DNA from 2 places in the Alcanivorax sp. VBW004 genome. Region 1 is predicted to be linked to the other one. Evidence: predicted binding sites of a transcription regulator. Region 1 holds the regulator's gene; the other holds the start of a gene.
The links. The regulator sigma-54, encoded in region 1, starts transcription at its own class of promoters, with help from an activator protein. The targets are predictions, from matches to a motif close to TGGCACNNNNNTTGCTNT.
Positions count from the first base shown of each region.

Region 2: nirB (nitrite reductase large subunit NirB) is a predicted target of sigma-54. The motif match lies at 1,396-1,413, and genes of this name have one in related genera.

Region 1 covers NZ_WNHC01000001.1:1,694,918-1,710,319, forward strand. The annotation lists gene rapZ (RNase adapter RapZ) at 37-897, opposite strand; gene ptsN (PTS IIA-like nitrogen regulatory protein PtsN) at 1,004-1,477, opposite strand; gene hpf (ribosome hibernation-promoting factor, HPF/YfiA family) at 1,493-1,792, opposite strand; gene F1529_RS07845 (RNA polymerase factor sigma-54) at 1,832-3,295, opposite strand; gene lptB (LPS export ABC transporter ATP-binding protein) at 3,535-4,260, opposite strand; gene lptA (lipopolysaccharide transport periplasmic protein LptA) at 4,257-4,862, opposite strand; gene lptC (LPS export ABC transporter periplasmic protein LptC) at 4,837-5,394, opposite strand; gene F1529_RS07865 (HAD family hydrolase) at 5,391-5,894, opposite strand; gene F1529_RS07870 (KpsF/GutQ family sugar-phosphate isomerase) at 5,895-6,863, opposite strand; gene F1529_RS07875 (phospholipid-binding protein MlaC) at 7,071-7,727, shown strand; gene F1529_RS07880 (BolA family protein) at 7,855-8,109, shown strand; gene murA (UDP-N-acetylglucosamine 1-carboxyvinyltransferase) at 8,165-9,427, shown strand; gene hisG (ATP phosphoribosyltransferase) at 9,445-10,089, shown strand; gene hisD (histidinol dehydrogenase) at 10,185-11,486, shown strand; gene hisC (histidinol-phosphate transaminase) at 11,552-12,679, shown strand; gene F1529_RS07905 (DUF4139 domain-containing protein) at 13,021-14,619, shown strand; gene F1529_RS07910 (trypsin-like peptidase domain-containing protein) at 14,784-15,402, opposite strand, start outside.
Region 2 covers NZ_WNHC01000001.1:2,517,149-2,532,550, forward strand. The annotation lists gene F1529_RS11430 (NarK family nitrate/nitrite MFS transporter) at 1-1,128, opposite strand, end outside; gene nirB (nitrite reductase large subunit NirB) at 1,452-3,983, shown strand; gene nirD (nitrite reductase small subunit NirD) at 3,987-4,331, shown strand; gene F1529_RS11445 (NAD(P)/FAD-dependent oxidoreductase) at 4,357-5,610, shown strand; gene F1529_RS11450 (molybdopterin-dependent oxidoreductase) at 5,607-8,267, shown strand; gene F1529_RS11455 (peroxiredoxin) at 8,346-9,197, shown strand; gene F1529_RS11460 (ion transporter) at 9,562-10,392, opposite strand; gene F1529_RS11465 (alpha/beta hydrolase) at 10,502-11,521, shown strand; gene F1529_RS11470 (hypothetical protein) at 11,710-14,997, shown strand; gene F1529_RS11475 (3-deoxy-7-phosphoheptulonate synthase) at 15,188-15,402, opposite strand, start outside.

The DNA.
Region 1 (15,402 bases):
GAAAGGGAAAAGGCCGGGTGTCAGGTCATGGCCGCGTTATTGCTCTCTGGGCAGTTCCCGGTGGCGAACCTGAAGGGCAATGCCTTTGGCGCGCAGAGTCCATGCCAGCTGTTCGGTGATAAAGACTGAGCGATGGCGCCCGCCGGTACAGCCGATGGCGACTGTCACGTAGCTGCGATCGCTGTGGGCAAACGCCGGTAACCAGCGCGCCACGAAATCGCCGATGTCCTTGAGCATGTCGTGACTGGCCTGATGCTGGCTGAGGAAATCGATGATGCAGTCATCCTTGCCGGTAAAGGGGCGCAGGTCTGCATGCCAGTGCGGGTTGGGCAATACCCGTACGTCGAACACCAGGTCCGCGTCGGTGGGCAGGCCATTCTTGAAGCCGAAGGATTCCAGCTGTAGCGACAGGGCGGCTTCACGGCGAGCCACCCGTTCGCGCATCAGGTTGCGCAGGGTGTGCACGTCGTGGTTGCTACTGTCGATGACCAGATCGGCGCGCTGGCGGATGTTGGCCAGCAGTTCCCGTTCATGGCCGATGGCGTCGGCCAGTGAGCGCTCGCCGGTGCCCAGCGGGTGACGGCGACGGGTGGCGCTGAAGCGGGTCTGCAGGGTGTGGTCATCCGCGTCCAGGTAGATGATTTCACTGCCCACCTGTTGTTCGTTCAAGGCTTCAAGGATGTTGTCGAAAGCCAGTAGCTGGGCGGGGAGGTTGCGGGCATCAATGCCCACAGCGACCCGCTCAATCGGGGGCTCGCCCTCGCTGAGCTGTTTCGCCAGTGTCGGCAGCATGCCGGCGGGCAGGTTGTCGACACAATAAAATCCCTGGTCCTCCAGCGCTTGCAGCGCGGTGGTTTTCCCGGACCCGGAGCGGCCACTAATAATGGTGAGTTTCATGATTGCACCGCTGGCACGCCACACGTAGCACGCTGGCACGCAAGATCGATAGACAAGGGGGCGTTTGGGGCGTGTTGCATGATGCGTGAAAGCTTGTTGCGTTCCTTCATGATGCCAGTCGCAACTCCGCTTCGGACTCTACGGCCGTCTGATAGAGGTGTTGGTTATCGGTGCTGTGGCGCAGTTCCGCACGGTAGCTGTCGTCGTTGAACAGGGATGCCAGGTGGCTGAGTGTCTTGAGGTGCTGTTCCGGGTTGTCCTGGGGGACCAGCAATACAAACACCAAGTCCACGGGGTGCCCGTCAACGGCGTCGAAATCGATGGGGCTTTCCAGTTTCAACAACAGGCCTACTGCTTGCTGGCAATGTCCGAGCCGGCAGTGGGGAATGGCAATGCCTTCGCCAATGCCTGTGGAGCCCAGTTTTTCCCGGGCGACCAAAGCATCGAAGACCTCCTGTTCATTGAGGCTGTCACAGCTGGCCGCGGCCAGCTGTGCAACCTGATCCAGCAGTTGTTTCTTGCTGCTGGCCTGCACGCCATGATGGGTGCGGGCCAGAGTCAGTAGTTCGCGAACTCGCATAATTGTCGCTTTGGGTTAGTGACCGTGCTTGTGGCTGACGGCCTTTTCCTTGTGTTTGAGAATCTGGCGGTCCAGCTTGTCCGTCAGCTTATCGATCGCTGCATACATGTCTCCGGCCTCAGCGGTGGCGAAGACATCGGCCCCGGAAATATGGATTGTGGATTCAGCTTTATGGGTTTTCGGTTCCGGAGAGAGAATGACCTGGACGCTGGTGATTTGATCGAAGTGGCGCTCCAGGCGGGAGAACTTATCACCCACATAGGCACGCAAGGCATCGGTAATATCCAGGTGATGACCGCTGATATTAATTTGCATGGCTGGCTCCTTTACCTGTTTGGGATCCGTCCTGGCGCCCTACACCAAACGCTTGCGGGCGCTGGAAGACGGTATTCGCATCGCCTCTCTGTATTTGGCGACGGTCCGGCGCGCTACATTGATTCCCTGCTCATTCAGCAAGCTGGCCAGCTTGTTATCGCTGAGCGGCTTGCGGGGATTCTCGGCAGCGACCAGCTTCTTAATAATGGCACGAATAGCGGTGGAGGAACACTCACCGCCGCCGTCTGTTCCCACGTGACTGGAAAAGAAATATTTCAGCTCAAAGACACCGCGGGGTGTCATCATGTATTTCTGGTTGGTGACCCGACTGATGGTCGATTCGTGCATCTCAACGGCATCGGCAATATCCGCCAGAACCAGGGGTTTCATGGCCTCATCGCCATAATCGAAGAACCCTTGCTGCACATCGACAATGCGGGTGGCTACCTTGAGCAGGGTGTCGTGGCGGCTCTGCAGGCTCTTGATGAACCATTTGGCTTCCTGAACGCAATTGCGCAGATATTGGCCGTCTTCGCCGCTGGTGTTGCGGGCGATGTTGGCGTATTGCTGCTGCAGGTTGACCCGGGGGAGCACGTCGTCGTTGAGGCTGACCTGCCAGCGGCCCTTATGCTGACGGACGATCACGTCGGGAACGGCGTAGTCCACCTGGGGCTCGCCGATCTGCTCGCCGGGGGCCGGGTCCAGGGTGCGTAGCAGGGACAGGGCCTCCAGCAGGACGTCTTCGCTGGTCTGCAGGGTGCGACGCAGGGCGGCGTAGTCGTGTTTTTCCAGCAGGTCCAGGTGAGCCAGCAGGGCGCAGGCTTCGTCGCGCAGGGCGGTATCGGCGGGCAGTTGGCGCAGTTGTACGCCCAGACAGTCCGCCAGATCGATGCTGGCTACGCCGACGGGGTCGAACTGCTGCAGACGGTGCTGCACGGCAAGCACTTCGTCGCGCTCCAGTTCATCGCCTTCGGTGAGCAGCTCCGGCTGGGCGTTCACCATGTCGACGATGTCATCCAGGGGCACGGTGATGTAGCCGCGGTCGTCCAGGGATTCAATGATTGTCATGGCGATAATGCGGTCCACATCGCTCATGGGCGTCAGATTCAGCTGCCAGAGCAGGTGGTCCTGAAGATTGCCGGAGACCGCGTGGCGTTGCTGCCATTCGTCTGCATCGTCGGGGAGGGAGGCGGTGGCGCTGCTGGTCTGGCCGGAATAGACATCGTCCCACTCGGTTTCTGCGCCGGGTTCGTCCTGCACCAGTTCTTCCAGGGCGTCGTCACGCTCGGTGTCCAGCTCCTCGTCCTGACGTTCTTCGTCATGTTCGGGCAGGCTGTCGTCACCGAAATCGTCGGCCAGTTCCAGCAAGGGGTTGCTCTCCACGGCCTGCTGGATTTCCTGGCGCAGGTCCAGCGTGGACAGCTGCAAGAGGCGGATGGCCTGCTGCAGCTGCGGCGTCATGGTGAGCTGCTGGCCAATTTGTAGTTGTAGTGTGGGCTTCATACTGCTCGGTATTCTGCGGATCCCCAAAACACGAGAATACCAAGCTGATCACACAACAAGCAAGAATTGTGCCACTGGTCTTTGTGTGCTAGGTGAGTGACGTTGGCGGTTGATAGTGGGCCGTTGGTGGCGAGGCGAGCAGCAATGGGGGGGGCAGCAGGTAGCCGCGTCCAGGCATTGGGCGCGGCTACCTTGCTTTCAGGCCGGTCCGTGCTTTCACGGCGTCGCTGGCAGTCTGTTTAGAGCCTGAAGTCGGCGCCCAGGTACACATCCCGCACCTGCTGGTTGGCGAGGATGATGTCCGCATCGCCGGAGGCAATGATGTGGCCGGCGCTGACGATATAGGCGGTGTCGCAGATATCCAGCGTTTCACGCACATTGTGGTCAGTGATCAGGACGCCAATGCCGCGGTCTTTCAGGTGGCGGATAATACCCTTGATATCGTTCACCGAGATCGGATCCACCCCGGCGAAGGGTTCGTCCAGCAGGATAAAGTCCGGGTCGGTGGCCAGGCCGCGGGCAATCTCCGCTCGGCGCCGCTCGCCGCCGGACAGGCTCATCCCCAGCGAATCGCGAATGTGGCCGATGTGGAATTCCTTGAGCAGGCTCTCCATGCGCTCGTGGCGCTCTGCCTTGCTCAGCTCCTTGCGGGTTTCCAGAATCGCCATGATGTTCTCTTCCACCGTCAGGCGACGGAAGATGCTGGCCTCCTGGGGCAGGTAGCCAATCCCGCGCTGGGCGCGACCGTGCATGGGCAGGTGGGTGATGTCGCTGTCATTGATCTCAATGCGGCCGGCATCGGCTTCCACCAGCCCGACAATCATGTAGAAGCAGGTGGTCTTGCCGGCGCCGTTGGGGCCCAGCAGGCCGACAATCTGGCCGGCTTCCACGTCCAGGGAGACATCCTCGATGACCCGGCGGCCCTTGTAGCTTTTTGCCAGGTGGTGGGCGCGTAAGTGGCTCATGGTGTGCTGGGCTCCGCGTCGGGTGAGGCGGTGTCGTTACCGCCACCGGGGGTGTCGTTTGAGTTGCTGGTGTCTTCGTCGCCGGCAGCATCGTCGTCGGTGCGGGTGGCGTTGGTTTGATTCTCGGCCGGGATCACCAGGCGAACGCGCTGGTCGCCTTCACTACTGGCGTCCACACGTTTGGAGTCCAGGCTGTATTCCACCTTGGCGCCTTCAAATGTATTGCCCTGATGCTCGATGTAAGCGTCGCCGGTGAGGACCAGAGTGCGCGCGTTAATGTCGTATACCAGGTTTTCGGCGTGGGCATTCAGTCCCTCGCCTTCCTCCATGCGCACGGGGGAGCCGGTGGCTTCCACCCGGACCAGGTCGCCATTTTTGGTGAACAGGCGCATTTCGTCAGCAAACAGTTTGCGCTTGCCCTGAATCAGTTCCACGTTGCCCCGGTACAGGCCGCTGCCCGCATCCTGTTCGAAGCGGCCACTGTCTGCCGTGACCTGGATGGGGCCTTCCATGGGGGCGGCCTGAACGCCCAGGGGCAATGTCGCCAGCAATGCCAGTGCGGCGAGGCGGCGGGTGCTATGAAGCCGGTGCTTCAAACTCACTCTTTACTCCTTGTTTCAGGTTCAGAATGCCCTTGTCGAGATCGGCTTCCAGGGCGCCGGCACGAGTCTGGCCGGAGTCGAATGTCATTTCCACATCGCCGGGGGTGGTGGCGATATTGGTGTCGCTGTTGAAGCGCAGTTCGTCGGTGTCCAGGTTCACTTTCTGGGTGGGGTTGTCCACATTGACCTTGCCGAGAAAGGTGATCAGGTCGCCATTGTCTTCCACGGTGCCTTGCTCGCTGGTGATGGTCCAGCTGCCCTTGTCGTTCGCCATGACCAGCACCGGCGCTTCCATTTCGGTGAGGGGATTGTGGTCAAACTGCACCAGGTTGTCGGCGGTCAGGTGATATTGCAGGGTGCCGTCTTTTTCGCTGAAGGCGCGGGCGGTCACGTCGTCGGCAATAATGGCCGGCGCCATCATTACGGCGTTGTCCTGGCCGGGCAGGGTGCTGTCCCACTCGTGGAGCGTCATCAGCATGACCAGCCCCAGCATCAGAATGCCGGTGGCGCTGAGTAGTCCCTGTCGTTTCATGCCTGGCTCCGCAGGGCGAGAATGGCATCGCAGATTTCCCGTACTGCGCCTTCACCGCCGCGGCGTTCGGTAACGTGCTCGGCGGCGGTTTTGGCGCAGTCGTGGGCGTTGGCCGGGGCAAAACTGAGCCGGGCCCAGAGCAGGGCGCTCACATCGGGTTCGTCGTCACCGGCATAACCGGTTTCATGGGCGGCGATGCTCAGTGATTCAGCCAGTGCTTCCAGTGCCACCCCTTTGTCTTCGCGACCCTGAATCACGTGTTCAATGCCCAGGTCTGCCGCGCGTTTGGCCACCATGGGGGAGTTGCGCCCGGTGATGATGGCCAGGATCACGCCGCTGGCGGCCAGCTTTTTCAGGCCGTGGCCGTCCAGGGTGTTGAAGACTTTCAGTTCTTCGCCCTGGGGGCCGAACAGCAGGCGGCCGTCGGTCATTACGCCGTCCACGTCAAACGCCATCAGGCGCAGGTTCTGGGCATCAACGGAGGAAAATTGCATGGGCATTTATACCACTCCTGCGCGTAGCAGGTCCTGCATGTTGAAGGCGCCGAGGGGTTTGCCTGCATTATCGCAAACCATCAGGCCGTTGATTTTGCGGGTTTCCATGATCTGCAGCGCTTCTGCCGCCAGATGGCCCTGGGCGATGGTGATCGGGTCGGTGACCATGACCTCGGCAATGGTGGCTTTGCGGATATCAATGTCCCGGTCGAATATGCGGCGCAGATCCCCATCCGTAAAGATGCCGGCCAGGGTGCCGTCCTCGTGAGTGACGGCGGTCATGCCCAGGCCCTTATGGGTCATTTCCAGCAGGGCTTCGCTGAGCGACGTGTCCGCGCTGACCACGGGAAGCTGTTCGCCGGCGTGCATGATGTCATCCACTTTTAGCAGCAGGCGGCGGCCCAGGCTGCCACCGGGATGGCTGAGGGCAAAATCTTCCGGAGTGAAGCCGCGGGCTTCCAGCAGGGCGATGGCCAGGGCGTCGCCCATGGCCAGGGCGGCAGTAGTGGACGAGGTGGGCGCCAGGTTATGAGGGCAGGCCTCTTCCGCCACGGCCACGGTCAGGTGCACGTCGGAGAGTTGTGCCAGCGCGGATTGCGGCCGGCCGGTCATGCCGACCAGGCCAGTGCCCTTGCGTTTGATCACCGGGAGAATGGCCAGCACCTCGGCGGTTTCGCCGGAATTGGAGAGTGCCAGTACCACATCGTCCGGGGTAATCATGCCCAGGTCGCCATGGGAGGCTTCACCGGGATGCACAAAGAAAGAGGGGGTGCCGGTGCTGGCCAGGGTGGCCGCCAGTTTGCTGCCCACATGCCCGCTCTTGCCCATGCCGGTGACGATCACGCGGCCTTTGGCATTCAGCATCAGATCGCAGGCAGCAGAAAAGCTGGCGTCCAGGCTGTCTTTAAGGTTATCCACGGCCCGGGCTTCGATATCCAGTACCCGTTGACCGACGCTGATATGGTCGTGACTCATGCGTTCTCCTTGGCGTTGGCGGCGATTATACACCGGTTGCCCCCTTCACGTTGACCCGTAATCGGTAACCCGGCCTTCCGCGCGGGAACCGTATCGAACTTTGTGACTCCAATAAAACAACCAAGGTTCACGATGTTGCCGCTGTTGATGACTGGACAGGGGGTAAAGAACACCGTAAAACCGCCGGAGACTAACAGGGAGTAATCTATGCATTTGCAACGGTATATTCGAACGTGGCTGCACGCCGGCCTGGTGCTGCTGCTGGCAGGCATGGCCACATTGGCCCATGCCGAGAGTGACCCGCGCCAGGTGGTGTCGGACGCCGTGGAGCGCATGACATCCCGCATCGAGGCGGAACGCGAGGCGCTCAAGGCGGATCCGGACAAGGCCAAGGCGCTGGTCCGTGAAGAGCTGGCTGACCTGGTGGATTTCAAGCGCATCACTCGCATGGTCATGGGCGACTACTTTGGCCCGTCCAGCAAGGAGCAGAAATACCGTTTTCTGGATGTGTTCAAAAACAGCCTGATCAACACCTATGCCTCCGGCATTACCCTGTATGACGGCCAGAAGATCGAAACCCTGCCCATGCAGGACGGTGACCGTAAAGGCGACTATGCACGGGTGCGCATGGAGGTAAAAACCAACTCCGGGCAAGTGGTGCCGATCTACTACACCCTGTTCCTGCGTGATGATCAGTGGAAAGTGATCAATGTGTATGTGAATGGCCTGGATCTGCGCGATACCTTCAAGAGCCAGTTCGCCCAGGGGATGCAGCAGTACAACGATATCGACAAGGTGATCGACAACTGGTCTGCGGATGCCAAGATTGATGCCGGCATCGACGAGGCCAAACAGGGCGAGTGAACCCGCCTGCCGTGGTAAGGGGCAGCGTGCTCGCGTATTATTACGCCCTTGATGACGATTTGATGGAGCGGCTGCAGGCCGCTCCAGTGCTGTTTGGGCCTGACCAAGGCCCTGATGAGGAGCAAAGATGAATCCGGAAGAAGTTCAGGCATTGGTTGATGCCGGTTTTGACAATGCCGATGTGGCAGTGGAAGGCGGCGGTGACCGGTTCCAGATTCGTGTGGTGTCAGAGGCCTTTGCCGGCCTGATGCCGGTGAAACGCCAGCAGCTGGTGTATGCCACCATCGACGAGCAGATCAAAAGCAACACCATCCATGCCGTGCAGATTATTGCCTTTACTCCGGCGGAGTGGGAAAAAGCCCAGAATCAGGGCCTGTCCTGACCCCGGCCCCAGGCCGAAATCGGGTTGGAAGAACGCAACCATCTAGAGATTGTTCATGGATAAATTGATCATCACCGGCGGCCAGCGGCTGGACGGCGACATTCGTATTTCCGGGGCCAAGAATGCGGCACTGCCGATTCTGGCCGCCACGCTGCTGGCTGATGAGCCGGTGACGGTGGGAAATCTGCCGCACCTGCAGGACGTGACCACCCTGATCGAATTGCTCGGCCGGATGGGTGTCCATGTGGTGATCGATGACCGCATGAATGTGGAAGTGAACGCCACCACCATCAAGGAGCTGACCGCCCCCTACGAGCTGGTGAAAACCATGCGCGCGTCGATCCTGGTGCTGGGCCCCATGGTCGCGCATTTCGGCAAGGCGTCGGTTTCCTTGCCCGGTGGTTGTGCCATTGGCTCGCGGCCGGTGGATATTCACCTGCGCGGTCTGGAAGCCATGGGTGCCGAGATCGAAGTGGCCAATGGCTATGTGAATGCCAGTGTGGACGGTCGCCTGAAGGGCGCTCGCATCGTTATGGATGTGGTCACCGTAACCGGTACCGAAAACCTGATGATGGCGGCCGCGCTGGCCGACGGCACCACCTACCTGGAAAACGCAGCCCGTGAGCCGGAGGTGGTGGATCTGGCCAACTTCATCAATGCCATGGGCGGCAAGATCAGCGGTGCCGGCACCGACACTATTGTCATTGAAGGGGTTGAGCGCCTTACCGGTTGCCACCATCAGGTCGTTGCTGACCGGATCGAAACCGGCACCTACCTGATTGCCGCCGCCATTACCGGTGGCCGCATCAAGACCAAGGACACCGTGCCTGGCATTCTCGATGCGGTGCTGCAGAAGCTGGAAGAAGCCGGGGCGAAAATCACCGTCGGTGACGACTGGATCGAGCTGGACATGGAAGGGCGCCGTCCGAAGGCCGTGTCCTTGCGTACCGCCCCTTACCCGGCCATGCCCACGGATATGCAGGCCCAGTTCATGGCCCTGAATTTGGTGGCCGAAGGCACCAGCACCATTGTCGAAACCATTTTCGAAAACCGTTTTATGCACGTGCAGGAAATGAACCGCATGGGCGCGGATATCGAGGTGCAGGGCAACACCGCCATCTGCCGTGGTGTCGAGCAACTCACCGGCGCACCGGTGATGGCCACGGACCTGCGCGCGTCGGCTTCACTGGTGATCGCCGCGCTGGCGGCGTCCGGTGAGACCACCGTGGATCGCATCTACCATATTGATCGCGGTTACGAGTGCATCGAAGAGAAACTGCAATCGCTGGGCGCGATCATCCGTCGCGTACCACGCTGATCGGATCGGGATCTGTGATGAGCAAGCCATTGACCATCGCCCTCTCCAAAGGGCGCATTCTCAAGGAAACCCTGCCGCTGCTGAAAGCCGCAGGCATTGAGCTGCTGGAAGACCCGGCGGCCTCACGCAAACTGATTTTCGACACCACCCGTGACGACGTGAAAATCATCATCATCCGCGCCACGGACGTGCCGCCCTATGTGCAGCATGGCGCGGCGGATATCGGTGTGGCCGGCAAAGACGTGCTCATGGAACACGGCGGTGACGGGGTCTTTGAACCGGTGGATCTGGACATTGCCCGCTGCAAATTGATGGTGGCGGCCATGAAGGATGCCCCGGAAACCGGCAGCCGCCTGCGAGTGGCCACCAAGTTTGTGAATGTGGCCAAGGCCTACTACGCCCAGCAGGGCAAGCAGGCAGAAGTGATCAAGCTATACGGCGCCATGGAACTGGCCCCGCTGGTGGGGCTGGCGGACCGCATCGTGGATATCGTCGATACCGGCAATACCCTGCGCGCCAACGGCCTGGAGCCCACCGAGCTGATCGCCCACATTTCTACCCGTGTGATCGTCAACCGGGCCAGCATGAAGACCCGCCACAGTGATATCCAGACGATCCTGGACAAGCTGGCCGAGGCCGTGGCGTCCCGCGAAGCGGGTTAAAAGCGGATTAAGTTAACGCTTGCATGCAACAGGTTTCACGCGGTCACGCGGGTTGCTGAAGGTGTGCGGGTCTGTTGCGTTGAACGAGAGGGATCATGGAAACCACCAGGCTGAATGCCCAAGACGCTGATTTTGATGCCAAGCTCGCCGCGCTAACCGCCTGGTCGGAAGAGCGCGACGAAGAAGTGGCGGATCGTGTGCGCGGCATCCTCAAGGATGTGGCCAAGCGTGGCGATGCTGCACTGGTGGAATACACCAACCGTTTTGATCGTCGTGACGTCGCGAGCATGGATGAGCTGGTGGTGGACCACGCCCAGTTGCAAGCCGCGCTGGCGCGCATTCCTGCCGAGCAGCGCGAAGCCCTGGAAGCCGCCGCCGAGCGCGTGCGTCGTTACCATGAAAAGCAGAAGCAGGATTCCTGGCACTATCGCGAAGCCGATGGCACCTTGCTGGGCCAGCAGGTGACGCCGCTGGATCGCGCAGGCATTTATGTGCCCGGTGGCAAGGCGGCGTACCCGAGCTCCGTATTGATGAATGCGTTGCCGGCAAAGGTGGCCGGCGTGGGCGAAATCATCATGGTCTCGCCCGCCCCGGACGGCATCATCAATGACATGGTTCTGGCGGCAGCGGCCATTGCCGGTGTCGACAAGCTCTTTACCCTGGGCGGCGGGCAGGCGGTGGCCGCGTTGGCCTATGGCACCGAAACCGTGCCGGCGGTGGACAAGATCGTTGGCCCCGGCAACATCTATGTGGCCGAAGCCAAGCGGCAGGTGTTCGGCAAAGTCGGTATCGACATGATTGCCGGCCCCTCGGAGATTCTGGTGGTCTGCGACGGCAAGACCGACCCGGACTGGATCGCCATGGACCTGTTTTCACAGGCGGAGCATGACGAAGAAGCCCAGGCGATTCTGGTGTCCCCGGATGCGGCGTTCTTGGAACAGGTGGCTGAATCCATGGAAACGCTGGCGGCGACCCTGGAGCGTGAAACCATTATTCGCACGTCCATGAAGCACCGGGGCGCATTGATCCAGGTGCAGGATTTGGATCAGGCCATCGACATTGCCAACCGCATTGCCTCCGAGCATCTGGAATTATCCATTGATGATGCGGAGCAGTGGGCGAAAAAAATTCGTCATGCCGGTGCCATCTTTCTGGGGCGCCACACCCCGGAAGCACTGGGTGATTACTGTGCCGGACCGAATCATGTGTTGCCCACCAGTGCCACCGCGCGCTTTTCCTCGCCGTTGGGTGTGTACGATTTCCAGAAGCGCAGCTCGCTGATTGGTTGCTCCCCGGACGGGGCCAGCACCCTGGCAAAAATCGCCTCGCCGCTGGCGCGCGGCGAAAGCCTGACGGCCCACGCCCGCAGTGCGGAATATAGAATCAAGAAACGCTAACACGCCTCACGCACCACGCCTTCACGCGTGTTGCGTGTTGCCTGATGCATGCAGGCGGAATCACTATGAGTAAATACTGGAGCGACTTCGTTCATGGGCTGGAGCCTTATGTGCCCGGCGAGCAGCCCAAGATGGACAAGCTGGTAAAGCTGAACACCAATGAGCATCCGCTCGGGCCGTCGCCGAAAGTGATCGAGGCGATCCGCGCTGAAGCGGATGATCGGCTGCGGTTGTATCCAGACCCGGACAGCAGCCAGCTCAAGCAGGCCATCGCCGATTACTATTCCAATCAAGGCTACGGGATCGAGCGTTCCCAGGTGTTCGTCGGTAATGGTTCCGACGAAGTGCTGGCGCACCTGTTTATGGCGTTTTTCAAACAGGATCAGCCGCTGTTGTTTCCGGATATCACCTACAGTTTCTACAAGGTGTATTGCGGCCTGTATCAAATCGACTATCAACCAGTGCCGCTCGATGAGGCGCTGGGCATTGCGGTGGACGATTATCTTGAGGGCGACAAGCCGCGCCCCAACGGCGGTATTATTTTTCCCAATCCCAATGCGCCCACCGGCAAGCTGTTGCCGCTGAGTGAGATTGAGCGCCTGTTACAGATCAATACGGAAACCCTGGTGGTGATCGATGAGGCGTATATCGATTTTGCCGGTAGCCCGGGGCAGGGCGACACCACGGCAATTGCGCTGGTAAACCGCTACCCGAATCTACTGGTTACCCAGACCCTGTCAAAATCCCGCTCCCTGGCCGGTTTGCGTATCGGGTTGGCTGTGGGTGATGAAGCGTTGATTGATGGTCTGAACCGCATCAAGGACAGCTTCAATTCCTATCCGCTGGATCGCCTGGCCATTGCCGCCGGCGTGGCCGCGTTTGAGGATCAGGAGTGGTTTGAAAAAGGCTGTGAGCAGGTGATTGGCCAGCGCGAGTGGCTCAACGAACAGCTGGCGCAGCGTGGCTTTGAGAGTTTGCCCTCGGCGGCCAACTTTCTCTTTACCCGCCACGAGAAGCATAGTGGTGCTGAACTGGCCCAAGGGCTGCGCGAGCAAGGCATTATCGTGCGTCACTTTGGTAAGCCTGAACGTATTGCGGACTACCTGCGTATCACTGTGGGCACGGCAGAACAGAACCAGGCGCTGATTGCGGCGCTGGACGGGTTGAGTGAAAAGTTCAAAGTTCAAAGTTGAAGAGCGCGGGCTAAGTGTTACCACATTGAGACAAAGAGGCCGCGCCCACACTCTGGGTGCGGCCTCTTTGCGTTAACGGGTAAAGCCGCGCTTGAACTTTGCATTTCTTGAAGACGGCGATGCCACTGTGGGAAGCGATGCTTGCATCGCGAAGGCGCTTTAGCTTTCCACCGTTATTCGTGATGCGAGCATCACTTCCCACAGATATTACCAATGTTGGTTTTTTTTCAGAGGTCTTATCGCTCGTAAATCGCCTCTTGGCCGATGTCAGGGTTTGCCCGCTTGAACCTTTCCCATACCTGCGGTACTAACAGGCATCGCCCAACGGAAAGGCCTTATTAATGAAACGTTCGTTACTGCTTGCCTGTGCCCTGATCCCGATTCCCCTGTTTGCCGCTGACTTTGCTGTCACCGCTCCGGTGAGCAAGGCGGTGTTGTTTCCCGCCCAGGCTCATCTCAGCCGTACTTTCTCCCAGGCCTTGCCCGCCGGTGAGCACCAGCTGGTGGTGAAAGGTTTGCCGGAGCTGGATCTGGATAGTCTGCAGGTGGCGGTGAAAGGTGCCGAGTTGCTGGGGATGCGGCAAGGATTTGCCATTGCTGAGGGCGATGTCTCGGCCCGTCGTGCCGAGCTGGATGCGGCGATTCTCGAACTGGAGCAGGCCATGGCCGCCGCCCGGGCAGCAGACAGCCTGGACCAGCAGCAGATTAATCATCTGCAATCCCTGATGGGGCAGGCGCCACAAGGTGAGGCCGTGTTTGCCCAGGTGCCGGTGGAAAAATGGGCCAGTGCCTGGGCGTCCATTGGCAAGGCGGTGGCGCAACGGCAGGCGTCGATTAATCAGCGTGTGGTGACCCGGGAAGAACAGCAACGCAAGCTGGAGGCTCTGCGACAGGAGCGTCAGCAGCTGGGACAGGGACAGACTCGCAGCCGCGAACTGGTGCTCACTGTCGGTGCCGAAACGTCGGCTACCGCGCAGGTTGAATTGCAGTATTTTACCGGCCAGGCCGGCTGGCAGAATCAATTGCGGGTCGATCTGGATAGCGGCAGTGAAACGGTAGCCGTTACCGGGATTGCGCTGATTCATAACCGCACCGGCGAGGACTGGCAGAATGTCAGTGCCACCCTGGGGCTGGTGCCGGCCGGTTACCGTCACCTGCCGGATCCGCAGCCCTGGATTGTGCGTCTGGCGACGCCGCAACCGGAAATGCGCAAACAGTCCCTGCGCAGCGTGATGGCGGAACCGGCCGCCTTCGAAGCCGATATGGCCAAGCGCGTGCAGGCGATGCCGGTGGCCGCTCCGGTGGCTCACGGTTTTGATATGCGCGTGCCGCTTTCGTCTCCGCTGTCTCTGGCCAGTGGTAGCGCCAGTGCCCGGGTGCCCTATCAGCAGGCTGAATTGCCGGTGACGCTCAGCCGCGAAAGTTATCTCTGGCAGCAGCCGGCGGTGTTGCTGGTGGGGGAATGGAAGAATACCAGCGCGCTGCCCTGGCTGGCGGGGCGTGTCACTCTGTTGCGGGATGGTCAGCGGCTGGCCCGTTACCATCGCGGCGACAGCATCAAGCAGGGCGAGCAGGTGAAAATGAGTTTCGGCGATGACCCACGCCTGCAGATTGCCGTGGTTCGCGAGCCATCACAGCAAGGGGAGGTCGGCCTGATCAGCAAGGAAAATACCCTTTCTGCGCTGAAGAACATCACTCTGACGTCCCATTACGACAAGGCGGTGACGGTGAATCTGCTGGATCGCCTGCCGGTGGCCGGCAACGAGGATATTACCGTCACGGCCAAGGGCAAGGCCGCAGATGCCCGCGACGTGGATGATGTGAAAGGGCTGCAGCGCTGGCAGTTCACCTTGCCCGCCGGGGGGGAAGAAAGTTTCAAGCAAGGCTTCGAAATTCGCTACCCGGAAGAATCTACGCTGAGCGGTGTGGAAGGGCTTTAAAGGCAATTAATAGTTAATAATGAATAATTAATAGTGCGCGAGACAGGTTCTCTGTCTTGAAACGCAAGAGGTCGCGCCCATGGTTTGGGCGCGGCCTCTTGCTATCGGCTCAAAGACAGGCATTGTCCGCGTTGTTGCGTGAAGTCTGCCGCGTGTTGCGTCTCTTAGTCCGCTGGCGGGCGGGTGCCGATGACTACGTCCACGGACAGGGGCTGACGGTTGCGGATGACTTCCAGCGTTACGTTATCGTCCGGTTTCATACCGGCGATGCGATTCATGGCTTCGTAGCCGTCGGCCATCACGTCGCCGTCGATTCCCACCAGCACGTCGCCGGGTTGCAGGCCACCTTTATGGGCTGGGCTGTCGACCACCACTTCGGTGACTACGCCCCCGCGCACCTCTTCCATGCCAAAGGTGTCGGCCAGTGAGGGAGTCATATCCTGCACGGTGACGCCCAGATATCCACGAATCACCCGACCGTGTTCGATCAGGTCATTCATGACTTCCTTGGCAATCGAGGCGGGAGTGGCGAAGCCGATGCCCTGCCAGCTGCCGTCCGCAGAAAGGATGGCGGTGTTGATGCCGATCAGGTGGCCGCGGGTATCAATCAGCGCGCCGCCGGAGTTGCCCCGGTTAATCGCCGCATCGGTCTGGATAAAGTTCTCGAAGGTGGCGATGCCCAGGTGGCTGCGGCCGGTGGCACTGACAATCCCCATGGACACGGTCTGACCCACACCCAGCGGGTTGCCGATGGCCAGTACCACATCGCCCACCTGCACCGGG
Region 2 (15,402 bases), 820 kb from region 1:
CACAAAACCCATCAACAAACCGCAAAACAGAATAGTCAGGGATTTCTTGCGGCCAATGCGGTCAGAAAGCCAGCCGCCACCGGGGCGCGCCACTAAATTGGTGAAGGCAAAGGCGGACGCCAGCAAGCCGGCGGTAACCGGAGTGACTTCGCTGAACGTGTCGAGGAAGAACAACGGCAGCATGGAATTCACTGCCAGTTCCGAGCCGAACGTAATGAAGTAGGACAGGTTGAGAATGGCCACCTGCTTGAAGGGATAGCTGTCTTGTTCCGGGGCGCTTTGCTGCCAGCGTTCGCGATTGACCTGCCATATCTGTGATAACTGAATGGCGGCCAGCAAACTGACAGCGACGATGAAAATGGCCTGGGTGTTGTTGTCGTACAAGCGGAATCCTGCCGGGCCCAGCCGCCACACAATAATGTACAACGCGATGTACAACGGCAGGCTGGCGCCAATATAGAAGAACAGGTCACGCCGGTTGCTGACTTCCAGCGCACTGGCTTTTTTCGGTTTGAAATAGGAAGCGCCGGCGGGGGTATTGCGCGCGCGCCACATAAAGAACAGCCCGTACAGGAAGGACATAAAGCCGGTGCTGGCCACCGCCCAGCGCCAACCGTCTTCGCCACCAAAAAACAGGGCCAGAGAGGGAAGTGTGACGTAAGAGGCAAAGGCACCGAAGTTCCCCCAGCCGGCATAAATACCTTCAGCCAGGCCCACCTCCCGGGCGGGAAACCATTCACTGATCAGGCGAATGCCGACCACGAAACTGGCGCCCACAAAACCCAGTAGCAAGCGGCTGATCGCCAGCTGCTCAAAGCTGTTGGACAAGGCAAAAGCCCAACAGGGCAGAGCCGCACTCATTAGCAGGGTGGAGAAAACCCGCCGCGGGCCAAACCGGTCCACCAGGGAACCAATCACCACGCGTGCCGGAATCGTCAGGGCCACGTTCAGAATCAGTAGTGCCTTAACCTGTTCGCCGGTCAGGTCGAAGACGTCGCGCAGGTGCCCCATTAAGGGGGCGTGGGAAAACCACAGGGCGAAACTGATAAAGAACGCCACCCAACTTAAATGGAGAAGGCGGATTCGTGGCAATGAAAAATTCAGAAGATTGAGTCTATCTGCGCTCATGACTACTCCATGCATGGGCGATTAACGGTGGGGGTTGCGAGCAACTCCTGTGCCAGCCAGTTAACTGTTTGATTTGTCTTGGGTAAGCGGTGTTGTTGCGAGGGAAATGCACCGGCTGTGCGCAAAGGGAGAGCGCGATTGTGGTTCATATCGGTGCACATAAAAGTGCATTCATCTCGTGCACTGGCGCATTAAAAGAAAGCAGGTTTTTTGTGGTTATTCGGAAAAAAAGAGAATAAATCCATAAATTACATAGAGTTATAAAGTTGGCATAGGGATTGCTGTAGTGCGGGTGTCAGTTACGCACCGCGAGGGTGAGCCTTATGGCAAAGCAACAACTTCTTCTGATCGGCCACGGGATGGTCGGACAACGTTATCTGGAGTCTCTGGTGGCCCAGGGTGGCCGGGAGCACTTTGATATTACGGTACTGTGTGCCGAGCCGCTGCCGGCCTATGACCGCGTAGGGCTGACCAGCTACTTTTCCGGCAAGACCGCCGACGACCTGTCGCTGGTGCCGGAAGGCTTTTTTGAAGAGCACGACATTACGCTGAAACTGAATACCAAGGTGGACGCGATTGATCGGGCCGCTAAAACGGTCACCACCAACACCGGTGAGACCCTGCCTTATGACAAGGTGGTTCTGGCCACCGGTTCCTATCCGTTCGTGCCGCCGATCCCCGGTAATGATCGCGATAACTGCTTTGTGTACCGCACCATCGACGACCTGGATGCCATGATTGCCGCCAGTAAAACCGGCAAGGTGGGCACGGTTGTCGGTGGCGGCCTGCTGGGCCTGGAAGCGGCCAAGGCGCTTCACGATCTGGGCCTGGAGACCCACGTGGTGGAATTCGCCCCGCGCCTGATGGCCGTGCAGGTGGATGATTTTGGTGGCGGTTTGCTGAAAGACAAGATTCAGGAACTGGGTGTCACCGTACACACCAGCACCGGCACCCAGGACATCGTGGATGGTGAACACTGCACACACCGCATGAATTTCGGTGACGACAAGCATCTGGAAACCGATGTGATTGTCTTCTCTGCGGGCATTCGTCCCCAGGACGAACTGGGCCGGGCCTGCGAGCTGGCCATTGGCGAACGCGGCGGCATCGTGGTCAACAACCATTGTGTCACCTCCGATGAGCACATCTATGCCATTGGCGAAGTGGCGTTGTGGGAAGGTCGCATCTTTGGTCTGGTGGCGCCGGGTTACCAGATGGCCGAAGTGGCTGCTGAACACCTGATGGGCAAAGCCGAACAGCAATTTGCCGGTGCGGACATGAGCACCAAGCTGAAACTGATGGGCGTGGACGTGGCGTCCATTGGTGATGCCCACGGCAACACGCCCGGTTGTCGCAGCACCGTGTTCATGGACCAGACCGCCGGTGTCTATAAGAAAGCGGTAATCAGTGAGTGTGGCAAGAAACTGCTGGGCGCTGTGCTGGTAGGGGATGCCGCAGATTACGGCAACCTGTTGCAGCTTTGCCTAAACGAAATGGACCTGCCCGGTGACCCGTCTGCGTTGGTGGCGCCCATGTCTGATGGTGCGCCGCTGCTGGGCGCCGATGCGCTGCCTGACACAGCGCAGATCTGTTCCTGTAATAACGTTTCCAAAGGCGATTTGTGTGCCGCCATCGACGCTGGCGCCCAGACCGTGGGCGACCTGAAAGCCTGCACCAAGGCATCGGCTACCTGTGGCGGTTGTTCCGCGCTGGTGAAGCAGGTGCTGGACAGCGAGCTGGAAAAACGCGGTGTGGAAGTGAACAACCACATTTGCGAACACTTCGCGTATTCCCGTCAGGAAATCTATCACCTGGTACGCGTCGGGCAGATCACCACCTTTGACGAGCTGCTGGAAAAACACGGTAGCGGTGACGGCTGTGACATCTGTAAGCCGACCGTGGCCAATGTGCTGGCTTCCTGCTGGAACGACTGGGTGCTCAACAAACCCCATGCCGGGCTGCAGGACACCAACGACTACTTCCTGGGCAACATGCAGCGCGACGGCACCTATTCCATCGTGCCCCGTGTGGCCGGCGGTGAAATTACCCCGGACAAACTGATCGTGCTGGGGGAAGTGGCCAAGCAATACGATCTTTATACCAAGATCACCGGCGGTCAGCGGGTGGACTTGTTCGGTGCCCGTGTCGAGCAGTTGCCGGAAATCTGGAAAATCCTGGTGGATGCCGGTTTTGAAACCGGGCACGCCTACGGTAAATCCCTGCGCACGGTGAAATCCTGTGTGGGCTCCACCTGGTGTCGCTACGGGGTGAAAGACTCCGTGGGCACCGCCATCCAGGTAGAGGATCGCTATAAAGGCTTGCGCAGCCCGCACAAGATCAAGATGGCGGTGAGTGGTTGTACCCGAGAGTGTGCCGAAGCGCAAAGCAAAGACGTGGGCGTGATCGCTACCGAGAAAGGCTGGAACCTGTATGTGTGTGGTAACGGCGGCATGCGTCCGCGCCATGCGGATCTGTTCGCGTCGGATCTCACCGATGAGCAGCTGATCAAGACCATCGACCGTTTCCTGATGTTCTACATCAAAACGGCGGACCGCCTGCAGCGCACCAGCGTCTGGCTGGAAAACCTGGAAGGCGGACTGGACTACCTGAAAGACGTGATCCTGAACGACTCCCTGGGCATGGGCGACGAACTCGAAGCGCAGATGCAGCACGTGATCGAGACCTATCAGTGCGAGTGGAAGTCCACCATCGAGGATCCGGAAGCGGTGAAACGCTTTAACCACTTCATCAATGAGACCGCCGAAGCGGATGACAACCTGGCCTACGTGCGTGAGCGCGGCCAGCGTCGTCCCGCCTACGAGCATGAACGCATCGAACTGGTCGAGGAGGCGTAAGCCATGAACAGCGCAGTGACCGTGGAATGGAAAGCAATCTGCAGCGTTGACGACGTGTTGCCGGGCACTGGAGTGGGCGTGCGTCTGCCCTCTGGGCAGGCGGCATTGTTCCGCACCCGTGATGGCAATTTCTATGCGTTGGACAACATGGACCCGTTTAGCCATGCCAACGTGCTCAGCCGGGGGCTGCTGGGCTCATTGGGTGACAAGCGTGTTGTCGCCTCACCGCTGTACAAGCAGCACTTTGATCTGGAAACCGGGCAATGCATCGAAGACGACAGCGTCAAGCTGACCGTGTACCCGGTGCGTGTGCAAGGTGATGTGATCGAACTGGCCACCCCGGCCTGAAACAAATCGACAGGGCGATGCGCGCATGAAACGACTGGTTGTAGTGGGTAATGGCATGGCGGCTTGCCGTCTGCTGGAAGAGCTGACCCGCCTGGCACCGGATCTGTATCAGATCACGGTGGTGGGGGATGAGCCCTTCGCCGGCTATAACCGCGTCATGTTGTCGCCGCTGTTGGGTGGTGGCACCGATGAGAAAACCATTACCACTCATCCCCACCAGTGGTATCGGGATCGCAATATTCGCTTGATTACCGGCACCCCGGTGGTGGCCATTCATCGCCGCCGGCGGCAGGTGGAAACCGCCGCCGGGCACCTGCTCGATTATGACCGGCTGTTGCTGGCCACGGGAGCCGCGCCGCGTCAATTGCCGGTGGAAGGCGTCACCCTGGATGGCGTTGTCAGTTTTCGGGATCTCTACGACGTGCGACGGTTGTTGTCGCTTTCGGCTGCCCGGGTGGTGGTCGTGGGCGGCGGTTTTTTGGGGCTAGAAGCCGCTGATGCGCTGGTGAAGCAGGGGCACGACGTGACTCTGGTCCACAGTCGCGGCCATCTTCTCAACCAGCAGCTGGATGAAAGCGCAGGGCACCGCCTGCAACAGGACCTGGAGGCCCGCGGGCTGAAGTTCGTCATGCAGGCGCGTACCCAGTCCATCGAAGACAACGGCCAGGGCGCGGTTGCGGCCGTTCACCTTGCCGATGGTCAGCGGTTGCCGGCGGATTATGTGGTGCAGGCGGTGGGCATTGTGCCGCGAGCCGAGCTGGCCGCCAGTGCCGGGCTGACCGTGAATCAGGGAGTGCGGGTAGACGACACCCTGCAGACCTTTGATCCGGCCATCTATGCCATTGGTGAGTGTGTGGAACACCGCGAGCGCACCTTCGGCCTGGTGGCGCCGCTGTACGAGCAAGCGGCGGTCTGTGCCAGCCACCTGGCCGAGCTGGGCCATCGCCGTTATCTGTACGCGGATTCCGCCACACGATTAAAAATTTCCGGTATCGATCTGGTGTCCTGTGGCGATTTTCTCGGTAACCGGGACAAGGGAAAAGACCAGGGAGAAACCCTGCAGCTGAATCTGCCCGGCAGCTACCGGCGTGTACAGATTCGCGATAACCGTGTGGTTGGCATGGTGTTGTACGGCGATGTGTCTGACGCCCCGTTTTTTGAAAAACTGTGGAAGGAAAAGGCAGACATCAGCGCGCTGCGTGAAACCCTGTTGCTGGGGGAGGCTTTCTGCAAACGCCCCGGCGACAGTGATGAGCATTCGGAGGAAGTCGCTGCGTGAGTGTTGAAGCGAAGATCCAGGAAACGGAGCCAAAGAACGCCCCGTTATCTACCTGTACGACCTGCCCGTACTGCGGCGTGGGTTGTGGTATCCGCACCGACGGCGTAACCCTGAAAGGGGACACGCAGCACCCGGCCAATGCCGGGCGGCTCTGCGTCAAAGGTTCATCGGTACTGGAAACCCTGGGCGATCAGGACCGCCTGCTGAATCCGGAAGTGGATGGCGAGGTGGTGTCCTGGGACCAGGCGCTGGATGAAGTGGCAGGGCGGTTCCGCCGCATCGTCGACGAGCACGGCCCGGATGCGGTGGCGTTCTACGTTTCCGGCCAGCTGCTGACAGAAGATTATTACGTGGCCAACAAGCTGATGAAGGGCTACATCGGCAGCGCCAATATCGATACCAATTCCCGCCTGTGCATGAGCAGCGCCGTGGTCGCCCACAAGCGGGCGTTTGGTGAAGACGTGGTGCCCGGCTGCTACGAAGATCTGGAGCTGGCGGATCTGGTTATCCTCACCGGGTCCAATACCGCCTGGGCGCATCCCATCGTGTACCAGCGCATCGTGGCCGCCAAACAGGCGCGCCCGGACATGAAAGTGGTGGTGATTGATCCTCGCCGCACGGCTACCTGTGACCTGGCCGATCTTCACCTGGCCATTCGCCCGGGGCAGGACGTGCCGCTGTTCAATGGCCTGCTCACCTGGCTGGACGACAACAAGGCGCTGGACCAGGCCTACATCGACGCCCACACCGAAGGCTTTCAGGCGACCCTGGAAACTGCCCGCAGCCAGGGCAACGATTGGGAGGCACTGGCCGCGAAGATGGGCGTGAGCAAGGTGGACCTGACCACGTTTTACCACTGGTTCGCGGCCTGCGAGCGCACGGTTACCGTGTTTTCCCAGGGCGTGAATCAGGCCCGCAATGGGTCTGACCAGGGCAATGCCATTATCAATGCCCACCTGGCCACCGGCCGTGTCGGCAAGCCCGGTGCCAGCCCGTTTTCCATCACCGGGCAACCCAACGCCATGGGGGGCCGGGAAGTAGGTGGGCTGGCCAATCAGCTGGCGGTGCATCTGGATATCGACAACCCGGCGCACCACGCCGCCGTGGCGGACTTCTGGCAGGCGCCGGCATTGGCCACAAAAAATGGTCTTACAGCGGTTGAGTTGTTCGAGGCAGTTTCCAGCGGCGAGGTCAAAGCCGTGTGGATCATGGCCACCAACCCGGTGGATTCCCTCCCGGAAGCGGACAAGGTGCGCCAGGCATTGATGGCCTGCGACACCGTGGTGGTGTCCGACTGCGTGGCCAGCGGTGACACGCTTGCCTGCGCGGATATTCGCTTGCCGGCCCTGGGCTGGGGCGAGAAATCCGGCATGGTCACCAACTCCGAGCGATGCGTATCGCGCCAGCGGCCATTTGTGCCAGCTCCCGGGCAAGCGAAAGCAGACTGGTGGATTATTACCGAAGTGGCTCAACGCATGGGCTTTGCCGACGCCTTTCCCTACCAGCATGAACACGACATTTTTGCCGAGTACTCGGCGCTCACCGCGGTGGCTGGTCAATTTGGCAAGCGGCTGGATTTGACCGGAGCCGCGGATCTGAGCGCCGACCAATATGCCCAGTGGCAGCCACAGCAGTGGCCGCTGAACGGCGACCCTCGCTGCTATGCCGACGGCCAGTTTTCTACCCCCAGTGGCCGGGCCCGTTTTGTGAGCTGTGAAAATCCACCCGTGCGCCAGATCGGTGATGCCTTCCCGATTATTCTCAACAGCGGGCGGATTCGGGACCAGTGGCACACCATGACGCGCACCGGCCGTGCCGGGCGCCTGTTTGCCCACCTCAGTGAGCCCTTTGCGGCGTTGCATCCCCAGGATATTGAGCGTTACCGGCTGCAGGAGGGCGGCTTCGTGCGCCTGACCAGCCGTGTCGGTGATGCGTTGGTGCGGGTCACCCGCGATACCGGGCAGCGCCCCGGCACCGCGTTTATGCCCATGCACTGGACCGATCAGTTTTCTCGCCGCGCCCGGGTGGATGCCCTGGTGCCGGCACGTCTGGATCCGCATTCCGGTCAGCCGGCGTTCAAGCATACGCCGGTGAATGTCAGCGACTGGCAACCCCGCTGGCATGGCTGGTTGTTCACGGCGGCGTCCCCACCCGCTGTGGAGTACTGGGCCCGAGTTCCCGTCGATGCATTTTTGCAGGCGGGCCAGGTACAACGCTATCGGCTGGCCGGCGATGCGGACCTAACCGAACAACAGCTCCACGACTGGTTGCCGCAGGCGGCGCAGTGGCTGGCGCTGAACGATCCCGCCACGGGGCATTACCGGCGCGCGGCGCTGGACAAGGACGGCCGCTTGCTGGCCTGGCTGGCCATTGGTGAAACCCTGCCGGTGTGCGACGTGGATTGGCTGGCAGACTGCTTTGCTGTGGAGGCGGACATCCAGCACATGGCGATCCTGGCCGGGCAACCGGCGGATGCCGGCCCGGATCTGGGGCCAGTGATTTGCAGTTGTTTCCAGGTCCGTCAGAAAACCATCGAGGGTGTGGTGGAAGAGGGCGCGGATTCCGTGGAAGCCATTGGCAAAGGCTGCCAGGCGGGCACCAATTGTGGCTCCTGTATTCCGGAGCTGCGGGGCTTGCTGGAAACCTGCACCAGCTGATTTCCCTCTGGCATCATTTTGCTTGTAACGCGGGTTCCCGTTTCGCATCTTATCCACTGATTCGAAACGGGAACGACGATGAAAAGCCTTAAATCACTGTTTATCTCCACGTTTATTTCCCTGGCGGTGTTCACCACCGGCATGGCGCTCTGGCAACTGTTTACCGGCGGCGGCTGGCCGTGGGCGGTATTGCTGCTGACCTGTGTCCCCTCGGTGGGATTCTTCAGTTATCTGTTCGTATGGAAACCGGCTCGCACCAGCGAGAATTTGCCAACGGTATTTTGGCCGACCTTGCTGGGTACGCTGGCGGTCATCAGCCTGGCATTGGCCGGGCAGGCCTGTGTGGTGATGGTTAGCCTGGCGATTCTCAACCTGCTTGGGGTGCACGCTTATATCCGCTGGTATAGCCGCTACGGCACTCGCGAGGCGAATGTGGCACTGGGTGAACCGTTGCCGGCCGTCACCTTCACGAACCTGGAGGGCAAGCCGGTAACCGTGGCGGATTATGCGGGCCAGCCAATGGTGATGCTGTTCTTCCGCGGCAACTGGTGCCCGTTGTGCATGGCACAGATTCGTGAAGTGGCAGCGCAATATCAGTCACTGCAGGCCCAGGGGGTTCGGGTGGCATTGATCAGCCCGCAATCCCATAGCCAGTCTGCGGACCTGGCGAAGCAATTTCAGGTGGACTTCGAGTACCTGCGTGATGATAACAACCAGGCGGCGCGAGCCCTGGGCATTATGGATGCCGGCGGTACCCCGGCCGGGTTGGAAGCGCTGGGTTACGACAGCGATACGGTCATGCCAACGGTATTTATCGTCGATGCCGAAGGTCGGCTGGTGTATCAACACCTGACAGACAATTACCGGGTCCGCCCGGAGCCTGATCTGTTTATTCAGGTGTTGCGCGAGAAGGGCCTGATTGACAGTTAAAAGCAGGGGCGAGCTACGAGCTACGAGCTACGAGCTACGAGCTACGAGCTACGAGCTACGAGCTACGAGCTACGAGCTACGAGCTACGAGCTACGAGCTACGCTCGCTTCGATAAAGAAAGGCGGAAAAGTTCCTCAGCATCTGCTTTTCTACGAAGCCGCTGCAGGGACTCTCTGTGCCCTTCGGGTATGCCTGCAAGCGATGTAGCGGCGGTCGAAGGTTAATTGCTTGCAGGCAAGCTCCCACAGTAACAAGTTACTGTAGGAGCGCCGCTTGGGGCGCGAACCGTGCACAGCACGGCATCGTCCGCAGGACGATCCAAGCTAGAAGCTAGAAGCTAGAAGCTAGAAATCTGCCGTTGTCTTTAACCATCCGGTCCTTTCAGGGAAAGCTTCGGTAATTCTTCACCGCATTGCAGGCAAAAGCGGGCATCGGGCTCGTGGGAATGGCGGTGGCATCCTGGGCATTCACGCTCATAGCGCATGCTCACGCGGGCGGCGGAAATTTCGGCGGTCACAATCCCGGTGGGCACGGCAATAATCGCATAACCGGTGATCATGGCCAGTGAGGCGATAAGTTTCCCCAGGCCTGTCTGCGGTGAAATATCCCCATAGCCAACCGTGGTGATCGTCACAATAGCCCAGTAAATGCTCTGGGGAATACTGGAAAAACCATTCTCGGGGCCTTCCACCACATACATCAGGCTGCCGAAAATAATAATCACCACGAACACGGAAAACATGAACACGGCGATCTTGCGTCGGGTGCGGATCAAGGCAATACCCAACTGGTTGGCCTCGCCCATGAACTTGGCCAGTTTCATCACCCGGAATACGCGCAGTACGCGCAAGGCCCGGATGGTGAGCAGGTAATTGGAGCCGGGGATCAGCAGGCTCAAGTAGGTGGGGATAATCGACAACAGATCCACAACGCCAAAAAAGCTGCGTGCATAACGGAGCGGCCGTTCGCTGACCCACAGCCGGATGGTGTATTCAATCGTAAACAGAATGGTGAAGAACCATTCGGCGGCGTACAGCGCGATACCGTATTCTTCGTGCAGGCTGGACACACTGTCGAGCATCACGGCAATAACACTGCCCAGAATTGCCACAATCAGAATGATGTCGAATAACTGCCCGGCGGGGGTGTCGGTGCCGAAAATAATGTGTTGCCAGCGTTGCCGCAGGGTTTCCATACGCGGGTTGAATCCTTGACCGTGGATGAACAAAGTGTGACTTATTGTGGCTTGTTCAAGCCGGGATGACCACTTAGGCTCAAGTCTCCATTGTGGGACGGCCAAAAGCATGGCAGACAACAACAAGAAACATTATCCGGCCCGGAGCTGGCAAGGAAAAGTGATCACCCGGACCATCAAGGGTGTGGTCAAACCGGTGGTCAGCCGTATCCGTTTTAGCCGCCGTTTCATGAAATTCTCTCAACTGGGGTTTGATGCCGTTACCCTGGCTTTACCAGTGCCTTCGTCAGTGCATATTGCCCGCGCTCATATGGGGGGCGTCCCCGGTGAGTGGCTGATTGCCGGGCGCAACGTGCGCAGTAATCGGGTGGTGCTGTATTTTCACGGCGGTGCCTATTTTTTCGGATCGCCCCGTTCCCATCGGGCGGTGACCTGGCGACTCAGCCGCGAGTGTCGCGCCAAAGTGCTGGCGCTGGATTATCGCCAGCCCCCGGACTGGGCCTACCCTGCACCCCTGGAAGATGCGGTGCGCGCTTACAAGGCGTTGCTGGATACCGGTTACCGGCCGGAGCATATCGTGCTGGCGGGGGATTCCGCTGGTGGTAATCTTTCCCTGGTCACCTTGCTGCGATTGCGTGAACTGAATCTGCCGTTACCTGCTGCGGCTGTGCTGATCAGCCCCTGGGGCGATCTCACCTGCAGTGGAGAAAGCATTCATCGCAACGCAGAAAGCGATCCGTTGATCCCGCTTGGTGCATTGCGCTTTGTGGCCAAGTCCTACAGCCGGGGCCAGGATGCTGCTGCGCCCTTGCTGTCCCCCGTGTTTGCCGATTACACCGGGTTGCCACCATTGCTGATTCAGGTGGGCAGTACCGAGGTGCTTTACAGTGATGCGGTGCGGGTGGCGGACCAGGCCGAGCGGGCGGGGGTAGAGCATACGCTGCAGGTTTGGGAGCAGATGCCCCATGTGTTCCATGCCCTGGCCGCCTGGTTGCCCGAGGCCAGTATGGCACTGCGCGAGATTGGCGTATTTGTAAATGCCAGGCTAGGCCACAGTGATGAGGCTGCCCATGTACGGGCCCGTGCGCAGATTGCCGGAGGCAATTCCTGGCGCTCTGCCAAGGGGTAATTCCGCAGACTGTAATCAAAAAGTTGTCTTGAGCCTTGTTCAGACACTAATGGGTAACGCTGGCTACGCTTGTTAACAGTCTACCAACCTCCTTGCTCTACAGCAGATTGCACATCCCTTCCATAGTCGTTGATACCAGCTCCTGTTCTGGGGGCCATAACGACAAAGATATGATGGAGGGGTTCATCTTGGCTAATCAATTCAAACTTCTGGTCGGCAGCAGCGCCCTTGCGGCAATGCTGGCAGCCTGTGGTGGGGGAGGCAGCAGTTCAGCGCCAGCTTCCAACACCTCGGACGCTGCCACGCGCGCGCTACCACCGGAAATCGCAGAGATCATCGACGAACAGAATGAGCTCACCGATGCCTTGTGTCCGGATGCGTCTGGCGACGCCGGTGAAGGGGGATCCATGGATCCCGGTGAGTGTTTGACTGAAGGTGAAGAAGGGTCGGAAGACGACACCGGTTTCGAGCTGTCACAGGACATGATTGTCCAGCAGTTCTGCCCGGATGCGGCGGTGGCCTTTGATCCTGCCGGCCTGTTTGATCCGGCCATGCTGCAGGAAGATCCGCAGGCTGCCCTGACCGGGTTCTTCGAGCAGTCCGGCACCTTTGCTGCGGCTTGTTTGCAGGAAGCGGCGGGCAATCTTCAGAACGCAGGCGATCTGCTGGGCGGTTCCAACCCGATTACCGAGGCGATCTGCCCGGAAGAATCCCTGGACGGTAACGTTGACCCGGCCAACTGCTTCGCAGAAGCCGCTGCTGGTGGCAATTTGCCCGGTGGTGGTGACGGTGGCGATGGCGCCGCAGACCCGATTGCCGAGCAGCTTTGCCCGGAAACCGGCTCGATTGCGCCCAACCCGGCCTCTCCAACCGCGTGTCTGGATGAAGCCAGCCGTGTCTATATCACCATCATCGACATGATCACCGCGCCCAATCCGCTGACAGAACAGATCTGTCCTCAGGATGCGGCGGATGGCCGAGTGAACCCGCCGGATTGCTTCGCCGAAGCGACCATGGGTATTGGTGGTTTCCCCGGCGACCCGGGCGGTGGCGATGGCAGCAACCCGTTTGCGCCGGTACTGGAACAATTCTGTCCGGATACCGCTGCCGCACCGATCGGCCCGACAACCCCTGTGGACTGTCTGGCGGAAGCGGGCGGTGATTTCGAAGATGTGCAGGACTTGCTGCTGGGCCCGAACCCGCTGACCGAGAACCTGTGTCCGGAAGCGGCCCAGACCACGCCGATTGATCCAGCAGCCTGCTTCATGGAAGTTGGCGGTGGCGGACTGCCCGGTGGCGGTGGTGGCGATAACCCGCTGGCGCCAGTACTGGAACAGTTCTGTCCTGAAACCGCTGCAGGTGAAGTGGGCCCGACCACGCCCATCGACTGTCTGACTGAAGCCGGTTCTGCGTTTGGTGACGTTCAGGACCTGTTGCTGGGCCCGAACCCGCTGACGGAAAACCTGTGCCCGGAAGCGGCTCAGACCACGCCGATTGACCCGGCAGCCTGCTTCGAAGAAGCGGCCGGTGGTGCTGGCGGTCTGCCCGGCGGTGGCGGTGACAACCCGCTGGCGCCAGTGCTGGAACAGTTCTGCCCGGAAACCGCTGAAAACGAAGTCAGCCCGACCACCCCGGTAGATTGCCTGGCGGAAGCCGGTGGCAACTTCCAGGACGTGCAGGATCTGCTGCTCGGTCCGAACCCGCTGACGGAAAATCTGTGCCCGGAAGCGGCCCAGACCACGCCTATCGATCCGGCAGCCTGCTTTGAAGAAGCGGCCGGTGGAGCAGGCGGCTTGCCTGGTGGTGGCGGTGATAACCCGCTGGCACCGGTGCTGGAGCCGTTCTGTCCGGAAACCGCTGCAGGCGAAGTGGGCCCGACCACGCCCATCGACTGTCTGACCGAAGCCGGTTCCGCCTTTGGCGACGTTCAGGATCTGATCTCTGGTTCCAACCCGCTGACCGAGGCGCTGTGCCCGGAAGAGTCTGCTGACGGCACGGTTGATCCGGCTGCCTGCTTTGAAGAGGCTGCCGGTGGTGCAGGCGGTCTGCCCGGTGGCGGCGGTGACAACCCGCTGGCGCCGGTGCTGGAACAGTTCTGCCCGGAAACCGCTGAAAACGAAGTCGGCCCGACCACCCCGGTAGATTGCCTGGCGGAAGCCGGTGGCAACTTCCAGGACGTACAGGACCTGCTGTTGGGTAGCAACCCGCTGACCGAGCAACTGTGCCCGGAGGCGTCTGCGGATGCTCCGATTGATCCGGCTGCCTGTTTCATGGAAGCGGCCGGTGGTCTTGCACCGGGCGGTGGTGAGCTGCCGGGTGCCGATGGCAACCCGCTGGAACCGGTACTGGCACAATTCTGCCCGGACACCTCCGAAGCAGATTTGGGCCCGACCACGCCGATCGATTGTCTGACTGAAGCTGGTGGCAACTTTGGCGACGTGCAGGACCTGCTGCTGGGCAGCAATCCGCTGACCGAACAGCTGTGTCCAGAAGCCTCTGCGGATGCTCCGATTGATCCGGCTGCCTGTTTCATGGAAGCGGCCGGTGGTCTTGCGCCAGGCGGTGGTGAGCTGCCGGGTGCCGATGGCAACCCGCTGGAGCCGGTACTGGCACAATTCTGCCCGGACACCTCCGAAGCAGATCTGGGGCCGACCACTCCGCTGGATTGCCTGACCGAAGCGGGCGGTAACTTTGGCGATGTGCAGGACCTGCTGCTGGGCAGCAACCCGCTGACCGAGCAACTGTGTCCGGAAGCCTCTGCAGATAGTCCGATTGATCCGGCTGCCTGCTTTATGGAAGCGGCCGGTGGTCTTGCGCCAGGCGGTGGTGAGCTGCCGGGTGCCGATGGCAACCCGCTGGAGCCGGTACTGGCACAATTCTGCCCGGACACCTCCGAGGCAGATCTGGGCCCGACCACTCCGCTGGATTGCCTGACCGAAGCGGGTGGTAACTTTGGTGACGTGCAGGACCTGCTGTTGGGCAGCAACCCGCTGACCGAGCAATTGTGTCCGGAAGCCTCAGCAGATAGCCCGATTGATCCGGCTGCCTGTTTCGAAGAAGCCGCTGGTGGTTTTGCTCCGGGTGGTGGTGGCCTGCCGGGTGCCGATGGCAACCCGCTGGCGCCAGTACTGGGTCAGTTCTGCCCGGATGCTTCCGAAGCGGATCTGGGGCCGACGACGCCTTTCGACTGTCTGATTGAAGCCGGTTCTGCTTTCGGAGACATTCAGGATGCAATCTCGGGCTCCAATCCGCTGACCGACCAGATTTGTTCAGAAGAGTCTGCCGACGGCAACGTGGACCCTGCGGCGTGTTTCATGGAAGCCATCAGTGGTGGCGCTGGCGGTGACGGCACGCCGCTTGATCCGATCCTTGATGGAATCTGCCCTGATGCAGCAGCGGGTGGCCTTAGCCCGACGCTGGCATTCGAGTGTTTGCTGGAGGGAGGTTCTGGCCTGGCCGGTTTGTTCGGCGGCTAAGTTAGCCCTGCTAACCGTTTGAAGAAGCCCGGCAATTGCCGGGCTTTTTTTGTGCGGCTTAGCGAAGAAGCGTTTTTGCGCTGGGGATTTGTCTGCAAGCGAAGTGGGTTATACCTGCAGTGAGCCCTTATAGGGGAACGCCCACAAAAAAGCCGCCCTGAAGGCGGCTTTTTTGTCAGCAACGGGGCGATTAGTTCTGCCGTTTCGGCAGCACCTCGCGCAGTTTGTCGGCCATGCTGCGAATGGCTTCTTCGGTGGTGTCCCAGGCGATACAGCCGTCAGTGATGGACACGCCGTATTCCAGGTCGTCCAGATTTGGCGGGATCTTCTGGTTGCCGAATTTCAGGTGCGATTCCACCATCAGGCCGAGGATGGAGTCGTTGCCTTCCAGAATCTGGTTGGCGA